2 regions of the Paenarthrobacter aromaticivorans genome follow, and region 2 is predicted to be linked to the other one. Evidence: predicted binding sites of a transcription regulator. Region 2 holds the regulator's gene; the other holds the start of a gene.
What was found. Region 2 encodes Rex, which represses fermentation and respiration genes when NADH is low (regulators of the CRP and FNR family bind a similar motif). Its sites were predicted from a motif close to CTTGTGAANNNNTTCACAAG; they were not measured.
Positions count from the first base shown of each region.

Region 1: the regulator Rex is predicted to act here: its motif matches at 2,205-2,224, upstream of KSW38_RS13550 (glyceraldehyde-3-phosphate dehydrogenase).

Region 1 covers NZ_JAHOPC010000008.1:14,182-21,915, reverse strand. The annotation lists gene KSW38_RS13560 (HNH endonuclease family protein) at 1-96, opposite strand, end outside; gene KSW38_RS13555 (hypothetical protein) at 218-427, opposite strand; gene KSW38_RS13550 (glyceraldehyde-3-phosphate dehydrogenase) at 498-1,985, opposite strand; RNA gene rnpB (RNase P RNA component class A) at 2,271-2,662, opposite strand; gene KSW38_RS13540 (YaaA family protein) at 2,720-3,484, shown strand; gene KSW38_RS13535 (zinc ribbon domain-containing protein) at 3,486-4,223, opposite strand; gene KSW38_RS13530 (Nif3-like dinuclear metal center hexameric protein) at 4,314-5,225, opposite strand; gene msrA (peptide-methionine (S)-S-oxide reductase MsrA) at 5,350-5,874, shown strand; gene cysK (cysteine synthase A) at 5,941-6,876, shown strand; gene epsC (serine O-acetyltransferase EpsC) at 6,918-7,502, shown strand; gene KSW38_RS13510 (oxidoreductase) at 7,508-7,734, opposite strand, start outside.
Region 2 covers NZ_JAHOPC010000017.1:33,788-41,521, reverse strand. The annotation lists gene KSW38_RS20735 (YceI family protein) at 1-321, shown strand, start outside; gene KSW38_RS20730 (hypothetical protein) at 503-1,183, shown strand; gene KSW38_RS20725 (hypothetical protein) at 1,447-2,328, shown strand; gene KSW38_RS20720 (redox-sensing transcriptional repressor Rex) at 2,377-3,084, opposite strand; gene KSW38_RS20715 (glutaredoxin family protein) at 3,168-3,422, opposite strand; gene KSW38_RS20710 (HAD family hydrolase) at 3,652-4,467, shown strand; gene KSW38_RS20705 (DUF559 domain-containing protein) at 4,619-5,584, shown strand; gene KSW38_RS20700 (30S ribosomal protein bS22) at 5,817-5,915, opposite strand; gene KSW38_RS20695 (helix-turn-helix domain-containing protein) at 6,087-6,299, opposite strand; gene KSW38_RS20690 (3-deoxy-7-phosphoheptulonate synthase) at 6,451-7,608, opposite strand.

The DNA of each region.
Region 1 (7,734 bases), on a different contig from region 2:
GCCTGCCGCGAGGGTTGCGGCTACTAATCCTAGAATGGCCCAAGCTTGGCGTGATCGTCTGCGCGCGCGTTTGTAGGCAGACCAGGTGATACTCAAGGGGCTCCGTCCAGTCGGGGTGGGTGGTGTCCTACGAGCGTAGGACACGGCACCGACAGTCAGAGCCGATATTCACAGTGTGTAGGAGAAGTCACACTGCAGTGTGGGGAACTTCCCCGGGTTACTGCTCGCGCATAACGCGTTGGAGGTCTTCAGCAGCCACCTCCAGCAGCGTGCGCAATTGCTGGACGCGCTCGTCGCTGACGTCCCCCGCGGCGTTTGCTGCAATGGCGTGGTCCAGCAGTTTCTGTGCCTGCTTGTGGTTGGCCCGTGCTACATCCAGCGCATGTTCCAGCGTTGTCTCGTGTTCCAAAGTTGATTCATTTTCCATGAACCCATTTTGGTCAGGTTTCCCGGCTGATACCAGTAACTCAGCCGGGAAACCCGTGAATACTTCCGGCTTAGGCGTTCGCTGCCTCAAGCACTGCAATAGGCGCCACGATGTCGCGGGCAGGGAAGGACGGCGGGTTTACGCCGGCCATTTCCTCCATGACACGGACTACCTGGCAGGAGTAGCCGAATTCGTTGTCGTACCAAACGTAGAGAACGAGGTTCTTGTCGTTGGAAATAGTGGCCAGGCCATCAACGATGCCTGCCCGGCGGGAACCGACGAAGTCGGTGGAGACAACGTCCGGAGAGTCGATGTAGTCGATCTGCTTGCGCAACTGCGAGTGCAGCGACATTTCGCGGAGGTAGTCGTTAACCTCATCGCGCGTGGTGCCCTTGGCAAGGTTGAGGTTGAGGATCGCCATGGACACATCCGGGGTAGGTACGCGGATCGCGTTGCCGGTGAGCTTGCCCTGGAGTTCCGGAAGCGCCTTGGCAACAGCCTTGGCTGCACCCGTCTCCGTGATAACCATGTTCAGGGCCGCCGAACGGCCGCGGCGATCGCCCTTGTGGAAGTTGTCGATCAGGTTTTGGTCGTTCGTGAACGAGTGCACCGTTTCAACGTGGCCGTGGATGATACCGAATTTGTCGTTGATGGCCTTCAGCACCGGCGTGATGGCGTTGGTTGTGCACGACGCAGCCGTGACGATCTTGTCGTCATCGGAGATGTCGGACTGGTTGATTCCGTGGACGATGTTCTTCAGATCGCCCTTGCCCGGCGCCGTCAGCAGGACGCGCGCAACACCCTTGCTTTGCAGGTGCTGGGACAGGCCCTCAGCATCGCGCCAACGCCCGGTGTTGTCCACTACCAGGGCATCCTCGATGCCATAGGCGGTGTAGTCCACGGTTGCGGGGTTGTCGGAGTAGATGACCTGGATCTGAACACCGTTGGCGGTGATGGTGTTGGCTTCTTCGTCCACGCGAATGGTTCCTTCAAAGGAACCGTGTACGGAGTCGCGGCGCAGGAGGCTGGCGCGCTTGACGAGGTCGTTCTCGGCGCCCTTGCGGACGACGATGGCACGCAGCCGCAGGCCATGCCCGCCACCGGCTTTTTCAATCAGGATGCGGGCCAGGAGGCGGCCGATGCGGCCGAAGCCGTACAGCACGACGTCGGTGCTGGTGCGGTCATCAGCGCCACGCTTTCCGACGATTTCGGCGAGCTCAGACCGCAGGAACTCATCCAAGGAGGTGCCGTGGCCCTCGACGCGGAACTTCTCCGTGAGACGGGCAATGTCGATCGCAGCCGCGCCGAGTTCCAGCTCAGCAAGCGCGTTCAACAGGGGTGCAGTTTCTTCGAGCAGGAGCTCGGTGTTGCTCATCCGGCGCGCAAAGCGGTGGGCCTTCAGGATGTTCATGGTCGACTTGTTGATCAGGCTCCGGCCGTGGATGCTCGTGACCACGTTGTTTTCCCGGTACAACCGGCCGATTACCGGAATCATGGCCTCGGCGAGAGCCTCCCGGCCCATCCACTTATCAAGACAAGAATCTGACGTCTGGCTCACAGAACTACCTTCCTTGGGTCAACCACATACGTCCTCGTATGCAGATGGCGGCCGCCCGGAGTAATCCTGCGGCACGAGCACTGGCCGGGCTTCGGTCCGCCCACAGCGCCTTGAACGATTGCAAAGAAAAGACCGCCGGCTGCGAACGCAGTCCCGGCGGCAGAACATCTACGTTCATAACAAGTCTAAGGCGGAAGGGTGCCCTCTTGGGCGCCGGGGAGCGTGAAATCACTCACATGGCAGTCACAATGTAGTCACATGCTTGGGACCTCAGTGGCAAATGTGTGGATGGGTTGACCGATACGCCGGGTTCTGTCATCCCTTGCCGTTGCCGGCAAAGGAGTGGCGGCCATCCATCTACGAACGCCGTTGCCGGCGCCCTCCAGCAGCCTACCCGGACACTCGGGCGAGCAGCCCTCAAACGTGTCCTGTCTGGCCTTGCTCCGGGTGGGGTTTACCTAGCCTCCCCGGTCACCCAGGGAGCTGGTGGTCTCTTACACCACCGTTTCACCCTTACCTGCCGTGTGCTGATGCAAGCATCACCACACGCAGGCGGTCTGTTTTCTGTGGCACTGGCCTGCGGGTTACCCCGAGTGGGCGTTACCCACCACCCTGCTCTGCGGAGCCCGGACGTTCCTCGAGCCACTTGCGTGACGCGCGACCGCCTGGTCAACCCATCCGCCGTACAGTCTACCGGCGTCGAGGGTTGCCTCCGTCCCCGGTAATATCGTCTGGTGCTGATTCTGCTGCCGCCTTCCGAAGGCAAGACCCCCGCCGTCAAAGGTCCCGCCGTCGAATGGGAGTCGCTCAGCTTTCCGGAGCTCAACCCGTACCGCGCCAAGGTCCTGGAATCGTTGGGCACGGTTAGCGCGCACGAGGACGCCCTGGCATTGCTTGGCGTCGGCGCCTCGCTGAAGGACGACGTCGAACGTAATACCCGGCTGCATGCGGAACCAGCGGCGCCGGCCCACCAGGTCTACTCCGGAGTCCTGTATGACGCGCTCGGCTTTAATTCCATGACGCCGGCCCAACGACGCAAGGCAACCGAATCGATTTTGGTGGTTTCGGCATTATGGGGTGCCATCGGTTTTGGTGACCATGTGCCGGCTTACCGGCTTTCCATGGGAACGGCACTGCCCGACGTCGGACGCCTCGCCTCGTTCTGGAAGCCGAACCTGAATGCGGCCCTCGCCGAACGGGCTGAAGGAGAATTGCTGGTTGATTGCCGCTCCAGCACGTATGCAGCTGCGTGGGCTCCACCAGCACCGCAAACCGTGACGGTGAATGTTTTCAACGAGGCAAACGGCAAGCGCACGGTGGTCAGCCACTTCGCCAAACACACGCGGGGTGAGTTTGCCAGGCATCTGCTGACCAGGCGTGGCAAGGCGCCCGCAACACCTGATCAACTGCTGAAAGCGGCCACGGAGGTCTGGATGGCGGAACTCGTTTCCGGCACGGCCCGCAAGCCACACGCCCTGAATATCATTCTGGGCAGCTAGGTCAGTTCCACTCCGCCGAACGGACCAGGATGCATCCGGAGTCCGGGCAGAAAACGATGTCGTCGTCAGCCGCAGCCTTGACTTCAGCGAGGTCGCCGGGGCTGAGCATCATGCCTGAACCTTCCGATTTACCGTGAAAGAGCCTGGCGGCGCCCACGCCGCGCTTGGCGATCGTCTTCTCATAGACTGCAAGCATTCCGGCGTCGAGGGCCTCCGCGAACGCGGCACGTTGCCCGCGGACCAGGGTTTCCTCGGCGGCGATTTCAGCAATCGCCTCATCCAATTCTGCGCGGATGCCGGCAAATGAACCCTGGATGTCATCCACGATGGTCTGTTGCGCGGCCTGGCGCTCCCGCAGGGTGTCTAAACGCTCCAGGATTTCAAGCTCAACGTCCTCAAGGTCCGAGCGGCGTTTGTTAAGGGATGCGATGTCACTCTGAAGCGCCACCAGGTCCTTGGAGAGACCGGTTCCGCTGTTGAGCCTGGCCTCGTCACGTTCGATGCGGGAGGTGACCTGCTCCACGTCCGCTTCGGAACGACGCAGTTCGGCTTCGGCGTCGTGCACCGCCATCTTGGCGGCGCCAAGTTCACCATTGGCTACATTCAGTGCATCCTGCAGGTCAGCTATCCGTGGATCTGTTTCCAGCACCTTCCGGCGGCCGGCCAACGATTTGAGCTTGGCGTCCAGTCCCTGCAGTTCAAGCAATTTCAGTTGTTCTGCCGGTGCTGCTTTCGCCACGCTTACCTCCGCTTGTGTCGCTTCCGGAGCTGGGAATCAGTTCCGGATGGACGGCCACTGTTGAGTGGGTTCGTCCGTGTCTTCTAGACTCTAGTCCCCGCCGGGAGTGAGTATGAAGTCCCAGGGATCGCTATTGGTGCTGCTCACGCGGATCTCGACGTCGTAGCCCTGATCTGTAAGTACATTGCCGAGCGCTTCAGCGGCTACGGGCAGCCACAGCCATTCACTGGCAAAATGCGAAACGTCAATGAGGTAGGGACGGCCGTTGACGGCGCCTTCCCGCGCTTCCGACGCCGGGTGGTGCCGCATGTCGGCCGTCACGTACACATCCGCATGGCTGGCCCTGACGGCATCGAACAAGCTGTCCCCAGCGCCACCACAGACGGCGACGCGCCGTAGCAGACCGTCCTTGTCACCGGCCACGCGGACCCCTCCGGCCACCGCGGGGAGCATCCCAAAGACGCGGGCAGCGAAATCGCCAAGAGTCATGAGCTCAGGAAGATCACCAACCCGGCCAATGCCTTCCTCGGGCAAGCCATTGGCGGCAGGAGTAAGCGGAGCAACGTTCTCCAGGCCAAAGGCGTCCGCCAATACGTCGGATACGCCGCCGACTGCGGAGTCACCGTTGGTGTGGACCGTCAGGAGTCCGGTGCCCGCTTCGATCAGCCGATGCACCGCCAAGCCCTTGGCCGAGGTAGCGGCGACGGAGTTCACGCCTTTGAGCAGCAGCGGATGATGGGTTATCAAGAGCCCGGCACCCCACTCAATGGCCTCGTCGATGACAGCAAGGGTGGGATCCACAGCAAACAGGATCTTGGTGACGGGTGTGTTGGGGCGTCCAACTACGAGGCCCACCTCGTCCCAATCCTCAGCCAAGGACTCCGGCCAGAGTTCCTCAACAGCAAGCAACACCTGGCCAAGGGTTGGGTCTCCGCTCGCTTCCACTGTCCCGGCGTCGTCGCCGGAATCCGCATCAGAAATGGCGGTGTCTACTGCTTCCATACTCTTATTCTTACCTACTGGGCCGGATGGGGCAGTCTTGGTTGCTGCCGTACCTGCCCAGCGGCGTTATTCTCCCGTAAGGTATTGCGGGAATCATCAGGCCCTCCAATCCATTGAAGAGATCATGAAAACTTTTGTACTTGGTGGTGGATGCTTCTGGTGCCTTGATGCCGTCTATCAGAAAACCCGCGGCGTCAGTTCCGTGGTCTCCGGCTATACGGGTGGCCATGTCCGAAACCCTGACTACTATGACGTTTGCTCGGGAACGACCGGCCATGCAGAGGTAGTTGCGGTGACATTCGACGAAACCGTGGTGCCGGAGGAAGTCATTCTTGACATGTTCTTCGCGCTGCACGACCCCACCACGCTGAACCGGCAGGGCTACGACACAGGTACCCAATACCGTTCGTCAATGTTCTACACCACGACGGAGGAAAAGATCCTCTTCGAAGAAGCCATCGAGCGCGCGCAAGCACTCTGGGCCAATCCGATTGTGACGGAAGTGAGCCGGCTACCCGAGTTCTATGAGGCAGAGGAAGTCCATCAGAACTACTACGCCAAATTCCCGTACCAGGGCTATTGCCAGGTCATCATCAATCCAAAACTGGCCAAAGCGCGGAAATATTACTCTGCATGGCTAACTGCTTAGCAGGGTTTCGATGCGGCTGGTTAGGCTGACCTCAGCATTCCCTCTTCAGAGATAGGCATAATCTTCATGGCAAGGATCTACGACGACGTCACCCAGCTGGTCGGCCGCACTCCGCTGGTCCGTTTGAACCGGCTGACCGAAGGCCTTGAGGCCACCGTTGCGGTCAAGCTTGAGTTCTACAACCCGGCCAACAGCGTGAAGGACCGCATCGGCGTGGCCATCATTGACGCCGCCGAAAAGTCCGGCGCCCTGAAGCCGGGCGGAACAATTGTGGAAGGCACCTCCGGTAACACCGGAATCGCGCTGGCCCTTGTTGGTGCCGCGCGAGGCTACAAGGTCATCCTGACCATGCCTGAGACCATGTCCACCGAACGTCGTGTCATGCTTCGCGCTTACGGTGCAGAGATCGTCCTGACTCCCGGTTCCGAAGGCATGCGCGGCGCCGTTGAAAAGGCCCAGGAAATTGTTGCCAACACGGAGAACTCCATCTGGGCTCAGCAGTTCGCCAACCCGGCCAACCCGGAGATCCACCGCAACACCACTGCCGAGGAAATCTGGGCGGACACCGACGGCGAAGTAGACATCTTTGTTGGCGGCATCGGAACCGGCGGTACCGTGACCGGCGTCGGGCAGGTCCTTAAGGAGCGCAAGCCCGAGGTCCAGATCATTGCCGTTGAGCCCAAGGACTCCCCCATTCTTAATGGCGGCAGCCCGGGTCCCCACAAGATCCAGGGCCTGGGCGCCAACTTCGTCCCGGAGGTCCTGGACACCAACGTCTACGACGAAGTTCTCGACGTTACCCTTGAGGACTCGGTTGCCACCGCTCGCGCCCTGGGTTCCAAGGAAGGCGTCCTCGCCGGCATCTCCGGCGGTGCCGCAGTATGGGGTGCGCTGGAAGTCGCCAAGCGCCCGGAGAACAAGGGCAAGCTCATCGTCGTGATCGTGCCGGACTTCGGAGAGCGTTACATCTCCACTGTCCTCTTTGACGATATCCGCGGCTAACACTTCGCCCACTAGCATTCATTTCCTGTAGAAAGGTCTTTGTGAGCTTCTTCGCAAGGCTTAAGGAAGACCTCGACGCCGCCCGGTCACATGACCCGGCGGCTCGAGGTTCTTTTGAGAACTTTTTCGCCTACTCCGGCCTGCACGCCATCTGGGCACACCGCGTGACCCACCGGCTCTGGCAAAACCCGGCCCTTCGTTTTCCCGCCCGCCTGATTTCCCAGTTGGCGAGGTTCCTGACGGGCATCGAAATCCATCCCGGCGCCACCATCGGCCGGCGTTTCTTCATCGACCACGGCATGGGCGTCGTTATCGGTGAAACTGCTGAAATCGGCGAGGACGTCATGATCTACCACGGCGTGACACTCGGCGGCCGCTCCCTGGCCAAGGTCAAGCGTCATCCCACCATCGGGGATCGTGTGACCATCGGCGCAGGCGCCAAGGTCCTGGGTCCCATCACGATCGGTGCAGACAGCGCAATCGGTGCGAACGCCGTAGTGGTCAAGAACGCTCCCCCGGAGTCGATCATCACGGGCATTCCGGCGACATGGCGGCACCGCGACGCGAAGTCCGAAACCAAGCCGGCGGTTGACCCGGCTGAGTACTACATCGAATACCGGATCTAGCTGAGCTAGCCAGTAAACCTCTTGTAGGAGTTCCACAGCACGGCGTCAAAGACGCGGTCAGGAAGAACCCTCCGTAAGGCCAGGACGCTCCAGGCTCCCCTACCCACCGGGTAGCGGGTCTTGGGGCGTTTTGCCGTTGACGCGCGAACTATTGCCTTGGCCACTACCCTCGGAGGCGTAGATATCAGCTGGCCGGATGTTGACGCCAAGGCTGCTGCCATGACGTGGGCCT
Region 2 (7,734 bases):
GAAGACTTCTTCGATGTGGAGAAGTTCCCGGAGATCACCTTCGTCTCCCGCCACGTCAAGGCAAACGGCGACGGCTTCGATCTTGTGGGCGATCTCACCATCAAGGGAATCACCAGGGAAGTTTCCATCGAAACCGAATTCAACGGTGTCGCCGTGGATCCCTTCGGCAACACCCGTGCAGGCGTCTCCGGCGAAACCACCATCAGCCGCAAGGACTTCGGCCTGACATGGAACGCAGTGCTCGAGGCCGGCGGCGTCCTGGTCAGCGACAAGGTTGTCATCAACTTGGAACTCGCGTTCATCGCACCGGCAGCTGCCTAGATCCACAGCAGCTTGCACGGCAGTCCCGAGTAAACGGCGCCCCGTCACAGTTCAGCTGTGGGGGCGCCGTTTCGCGTACTCAGAAGTCACCCTGCGATTATTCGGCAAACACCCTGTAGTTAGCTGCGAACCGGCTCCAAATCTCCTATGCATCCTTCAACCTGCGGTCTAAAGTGATGCCATGAGTAACCCAGACGAAGCACCACAGCCTCAGCAGCCCGGCTCCCAGCCTCCGCAGCCCGGCAATGTTCCTCCTGCGGGTTACCAACCACCGCAGGGTTACCAACCACCGCAGGGCTACCAGCCGCCGTCGCAACCTGGCCAGTATTCGCAGCCCGGACCGGGTCAGCAGGGCCAGCCAGGTGGTTTCCACTTCGAAATGCCCACCGACGGACCCCGCAACTTCAACGATGTCCTTCCGCAAGGTGGTTTCTCGGGCATCTTCAAGACCATGGGCCTGCCCACCGAGCTCAAAGTGTCCTACTTCATTTGGGTCATCTCGGGACTCCTGGGCCTCCTCTTTGGCCTCATTGGACTTTTCGCCATCATCGCCGCGTTCGCTTTCATGCCAGGAGTTGCAGCACTCCTTCTGGTTCTCCTGATCATCAGCCTTGCTGTTGCAGCCGCCCAGATAGTCCTCGCCATGAAGATGAAGGAAGGCAAGGAATGGGCACGCCTTGCCCTCACCGTCCTTGCCGCGGTTTCCCTGTTGCTCGCCATCTTTGGCTCCATCAACGCCGGCGGACCCGGTGCGGGCCTGGGTGGCAACTGGTTTGGTTTCCTGGTCAGCGCAGTCGCCGTTGTACTGATGTGGTTGCCGAACTCGCAGCTGTGGTTCAAGGCAGTAAAGGGCGCCGTCTAACCCTCCTGAAGTACCGGCGTCGGGCTCTCATCCAAGCCGCCCTGACAGGTGAACAAGGCCGTGGTGGTCCATTGGACCACCACGGCCTTCATCATGAAGGCGTACGCCATCGTGATGATTTCAGCTCAAGCAGGAAATTCCTGCGTGGGATCATCCGCAGCACCGGACCCCGGAGGTACGGTGGAAGCAGAACCAGGCTGGGGGCAGGGTCTTTTTGCTGATCCCGGCAGCCGTACCAGCAGTCGAACAAGCAAAGGAATGCCATGAGCAACCCTCCATACCCGCCGTCCAACGCCGGGGACGCCAATCCCGGCGATGCCAACACCGGTGATGCCAACAAGGGCGACGCCAACAAGCCTGAGCAGCCGGGCCAGCCATCCATGCCACAGTACGGTCAGCCCTCGGCACCGCAATATGGTCAGCAGACTCCCCAATATGGTCAGCAGCCGAGCGCTCCGCAGTACGGTCAGCAGTCCCCGGCTGCCCCGCAATATGGTCAGCCCCCGGCTCCCCAGTACGGCCAGCAGACTCCCCAATATGGTCAGCAGGCTCCGCAGTTTGGCCAGCAGCCATCTCCCTACGGTCAGCAGCCGTCTCCCTACGGTCAGCAGGCCCCGCAATACGGCCAGGACACCAACTGGCCCAGCCAGCAGCCAGGGCCTACCACCGTTCCCCAGATGGTCAACATCTCCTTCTGGATGATCATCGCGGCGGGCATCCTCTCCGCCATCAGCTCGCTGATCCTGGCCACCACCGGCTCGGATGCCTTCATCAACTCGATGATGCGGCAGGCCGCACAGCAGGGAACTGAATTCCCCCCAGGCTCCCTGGAAGGCATGCGTGGCGGTCTTGTCGTTGCCGCGATCGTTGGGGCCATCGTGTCCCTTGGCCTATACGCCTTGGTTGCGTTCCCAGTCCGCAAGGGCAAGAACTGGGCGAGGATCCTGGGCACCGTCTTCGCGGCAATCTCTGTCCTTGGCCTCGCCGGACTGTTCCAATTCGGTGCCACGTACGGCATCCTGCAGCTCTTGGTGATCCTGCTGGGAGTTGCCGCAATCGTCCTGCTGTACCTGCCGGCGTCGGCTCCGTACTTCCGCAAGCCGCAGCCCTTCGGCAACCCATACCAGAACCCTTACGGCCGCTAAGCCAACAAGCTTGCTGCCATAACGTCAGCGGGCGCGGACCCGGTAAGGCTAGACAGCCTGACCCGGTGTTTGCGCCCGTTGTGCGTGGTAGGCCAGGATCTGCAGCTCGGTGGCCATGTCCACCTTGCGGAGGTTCACGTGCGGCGGAACCTGCAGGAGAACTGGAGCAAAGCTCAGGATGCTCCGGATTCCAGCAGCGATGACGCGATCACAGACTTCCTGGGCCACTGTGGCGGGCAAAGCCAGCACCACCATGTTGGTATGGGTGCGCTCCAGGACACGTTCAAGTTCCGCTGAATCGCTGACCCGCAACCAACCCACCTCGTTGCCGATCACCATGGGGTCTGCATCGAATATAGCCACGACGTCGAAGCCCCGGGACTCGAAGCCGCCATACCGCGCCAGCGCCTTGCCGAGGTTACCGGCACCGACAATCGCGACCTTCCAGTCGTGCGTCAGGCCAAGGGCTGCGGCAATGTGACGGCTGAGGTACTGGACTTCATAGCCCACGCCGCGGGTCCCGTACGAGCCGACGTAGGAGAGATCCTTACGCAGTGTGGAGGAGCTGACGCCTGAAGCCTCGGCCAACGCGTCCGATGACACACGTTCCACGCCTTCTGCCAGGAGCGAGTTGAGCGCGCGCAAATAGAGAGTCATCCGGGCCACAGCCGCGGGCGGGATCTGCTTGGCGGCAGGTTCGTGGTCCCCGCTTGTTGCCCCCGGGGACGGTTCCAGCGCAGTCACGGTTTTCTCCATTGCGTCGCTTGTTGTTCCACTCTATGGCCCTTGGCCGGACTCAACAAAAGCCGGTACTTCCGGGTAACAGAGTCCTCTGGCCCTCAGCCTTCGAGGACTCTTTTCAAAGTACGGGTCAAGCGCTGCTCGTCGATCTTCCAAAAGTCGCGCTGGACCCCATCCACCAGCACCACTGGAATTTCCTCCGCGTAACGCTGCTGCAGTTCTGCGTTACCGTCGATTGCCTGCTCGGTCCACGGGACGCCCAGTTCCGAGGTAACGCGCTCGACGGCGGCACGCGCCTCCGTGCATAGGTGGCAGTCAGCTTTGGTGAGGAGAACGACGTCGGGAATAGCCATGTCACAACGGTAACCGCCCGAACGCTCTCTCACATCCCACCCCCTCCCGGCCATCCTTCTCTCACATCCCACCCCCTCCCGGCCATCCTTCTCTCACATCCCACCCCCTGCCGGCCGAACGCTCTCTCACATCCCACCCCCTCCCGGCCATCCTTCTCTCACATCCTCTAGGGCAGCCCCCACCGTGCGCCCTCAACGCTGGGCTCTGGCGATTGACTAGACTCAAGGCATGCCCGACGAGAAGAACGCCGCTGTGGTCGCTGACGCCAAAGTGCAGCAGCACACAGGCGAAGCCGCTTTCTTCGACGTCGATAACACGCTGATGAAGGGCGCCAGCCTCTTCCACGTGGCTCGCAAGATGTACGAACGCAAGGCCTTCACACTGTCCCAGGCGGCCGGCTTCGCTTGGAAGCAGTTCAAGTTTGTGATGCGTGGCGAGAACATGGACGACGTCCATGCCGTGCGCGATTCCGCTCTGACCCTGGCAGCCGGGATCACCGTCGAGGACATCAAAGCCCTGGGCGAAGAAGTTTATGACGAAATGATCGAGTCCCGGATCTGGCCTGGGACGAAGGCCCTTGCGGAGCAGCACCTTCGTGTCGGCCGGAGGGTGTGGCTAGTGACCGCCACGCCGATTGAGGTTGCCACAGTCATTTCCAAAAGGCTCGGTCTGACAGGCGCGCTGGGAACCGTGGGTGAGGTCCATGACGGAATGTATACCGGAAAGCTAGTAGGCGACATCCTGCACGGGCCGGCTAAGGCCATCGCGGTCCAACTAGTGGCTGAGCAGGAAGGCTTGGACTTGGATCACTGCTGGGCTTACAGCGACTCCGCCAACGACATCCCACTGCTCACCATGGTGGGTCACCCCGTGGTGATCAACCCCGACTCCAAGCTGCGCCGGCATGCCCGCGACAACAACTGGCCGGTCTACGATTTCCGGTCCGGACGCCGTGCAGCAACGCTCGGGCTGAAGGCGGCAACCGTGGGTGGCGCCATTTATGGGCTGTGGCGTGGATTCTCAAAGTTCCGCGGCCCCCGCTAACCGTTCTTCTCTCACATCCCGACGCCTTTCCACCGTTCTTCTCTCACATCCCGCCCCGTTTCCACCGTTCTTCTCTCACATCCCGCCCCGCCAGTCGGAGGCCTGTGGATAACTTCTGCACGCTCAGCTGCTTCCAAGGAACAATGCGGGTATGCAGAATTCGCTACTCAACCCATCAAGCCCGGTCTTGGGGCCCTTCAGCCTGAACGAAGCCAAAGCAGCGGGCATCGATCCCTCAGTCATTTGGCGCAACAGCAACATCGTTCCCGTTAGCCGTGGCTTGTACCGGCCAAGTGATTGGGATTTCGACCTTGCGTCAGCCGCCCGTTCACTCTCCTCCGCCAGCCCTGGCGCTTGGATCTCCCATACAACTGCCGCCAGGCTCCATGGTCTTGTATTGCCAGCGTGGCTATCGGATTCAAACGAATTGCACTTGAGCAAACCGCGACATCTGCCGTCGGTCCGGCGCAAAGGCATCATCGGGCACACCCAAACGCTCTTCGAGGGAGAGATTGAGCAAGTCCAAGGAATTTGGATGAGCACTCGAGCCCGAACATGGCTGGATTTGGCGCGTCGTCTTCCCCTTCATGACCTCGTATGCGTGGCAGATCAGTTGATTCGCATTCCACGGCCCGACTTTGAGGGGCGCGTTGCGCCGTTCGCTACTGCTGAGGAGCTTCGGAGCATGGTCGAACGGCACAAAAACCGCCAAGGCGTCGTCCGGGCACGGGAAGCCCTGGACCTTATGCGCGTCGGGGCCGACTCGGCTCCCGAGACTTTGCTTCGTTTGGCCATGTTTGATGCCAACTTGCCGGAACCTCAGCTCCAGGTGATGCTCCGTCCGAACGACCCCTTCTCGCCTTCAGCGGACTTGGGTTTCAAGAGCCGTCGCCTCGCGATCCAGTACGACGGCGGCCATCACCTTGAGGAGGAGCAGATGCATAGCGATCGGCGCAGGGATAAAGCATTTAGGGCAGCCGGTTGGACTGTCCTTGTCTTTGGAAAAGAGGACCAGGCGGACAATTTTGGCAGCGCCGTTCGGCAGATCAAGAGGGCGCTACGGACTGCATGGGTAGATCCATCCGTTGCATCCGGGTTTGCCAGGAACACGACGTGAGAGAAGATCCGGCCACACCCCGCAGGACGTGAGAGAAGATCCGGCCCACACCCCGCAGGATGTGAGAGAAGATCCGGCCCACACCCTGCAGGATGTGAGAGAAGATCCGGCCAGAAGCGTCCCGATGTGAGAGAGGAACAGCCAAAATGCCGCAGGATGTGAGAGAGCGTTGGGATGCAAAAATGCCCGCTGCCTTGGAAGGCAACGGGCATTCACGCTTGGTGAAGTATCTCTACTTCTTATTGCGGCGCTGGTGGCGAGTCTTGCGAAGCAGCTTGCGGTGCTTCTTCTTGGCCATACGCTTGCGGCGCTTCTTAATAACTGAACCCACGAAAGTTCCTTACAAACTAGATGAAGGTCCTGTCTGTTGGAACGGATCCGCGGACTAGCAGCAGACAGTACAACTGACAGATTCTTACATTGACGTAAAACGTTCCTTAACAGAGTACCGCTTCAAAGGGGCACCCCGTGACCACGGTCCGCGGGACGGACTGCGGCGCCCTCAGGCGGTCTCCGATTGTCCGTCGACCACAGCACCCTTGAGGTACTGGGCCACGGCTTCCTCAGGCACCCGGAAGGAGCGGCCAAACCTGACGGCAGGCATTTCCCCGGAGTGGACCAGGCGATACACAGTCATTTTGGAAACACGCAGGACGTCGGCTACTTCAGCCACAGTCATGAAACGCGCATTCGAGAAGTTAGTCTCCGCGGACATTTCCCATATTCCTTTGCTCTCAGCCGGACAGGACACCCCCAGTAGAACGGTGTGCCGATGCTGAGCCATCAAACAACCATGTGCTAGATACTCTAGAGGCTGAAGTGACCAATGTGAAAGCATTTCGGCTAAGTGGGACTCTACTCCGCGGCTACTCCCCCGAAACCAGCCGGCGCTTCCGAGCCGATGCAGCGAGCTGCTCCAGGACTGAAGCGGTGACATCCCATTCCATGCAGGCATCGGTCACGCTCTGGCCGTAGACGAGTTCCTGCTCACCAGCCAGCTGCTTGGCCACGTCGAGGTTCTGCGCCCCGCCTACCAGGAAGCTCTCCAGCATCACGCCGGCAACAGGAGAAGAGGTACCCGCCTCGAGTTGCGCGCCGATTTCCAAGGCAACCTCGGCCTGGCGGTGGTGGCTCTTGCCGCTGTTGGCGTGGCTGGCGTCCACGATCAAGCGTGGGTTCAGTCCCTTGGCGGCGAGCTTGGATGAGGCAGCGGCAACGTCTTCCTGCGAGTAGTTGGGGCCCTTGCGGCCGCCGCGCAGGATCACGTGGGTGTCCGGGTTGCCGGACGTGGCCACGAGAGCCGCGCGGCCGTCGTCGTCGATTCCCAGGAAGGCTTGCTCAGCGGCGGATGCGCCGCATGCGTCAATCGCCACCTGGAGGTCGCCGTCGGTTCCGTTCTTGAAGCCGATGGGCATGGACAGCCCGGAGGCGAGCTGCCGGTGGATCTGGCTTTCGGTGGTGCGGGCGCCGATGGCACCCCAGGAGACGAGGTCCGCCATGTACTGGGGGCTGATGGGCTCCAGGAATTCGGTGGCGGTGGGCAGGCCCAGCGCCGTGACCTGCTTGAGGAAGCCGCGGGCGGCGCGCAGGCCGGCAGCGATATCGTGGCTGCCGTCCAGGTGGGGATCGTTGATGAGGCCCTTCCAACCGACCGTGGTGCGCGGCTTCTCGAAGTAGGTCCGCATGACGATCAGCAGGTCTTCCTTGTGCTTCTCCGCCTGGCTGACCAGCCGGCGCGCGTATTCCAGACCGGCCTTGGGATCGTGGATGGAGCAAGGCCCGACGATTACCAGCAGGCGGTCGTCCACGCCGTCCATGATGGCCCGGACTTCATCCCGGCCACGGTCGACGACGGCAGCTGAGCGGGCGTCCAGCGGCAGCTCGGCGATGAGGTCCTGAGGGGCCGGAAGCGGCTCGAAGCGGGCCACCCGCAGGTTGGAGGTGGCGGGCTGGGAAGCTTTCCCGGCAGCGGGGAGTGCCTCGTTATCGAGTGTCTCGGTGGATTCTGCAGCGATGCTGGTCATTTCTGGGTCCTGTTCCGGATGCGGAGCGGGCCCCTTTTCAGAACCCGCCGGATATGGCGAAGGGCAGAGAATGATCTCTGCCCTGCTGGCTCTGAAGGAAAGTTGGATGCGTGTCAGTTAGACGCG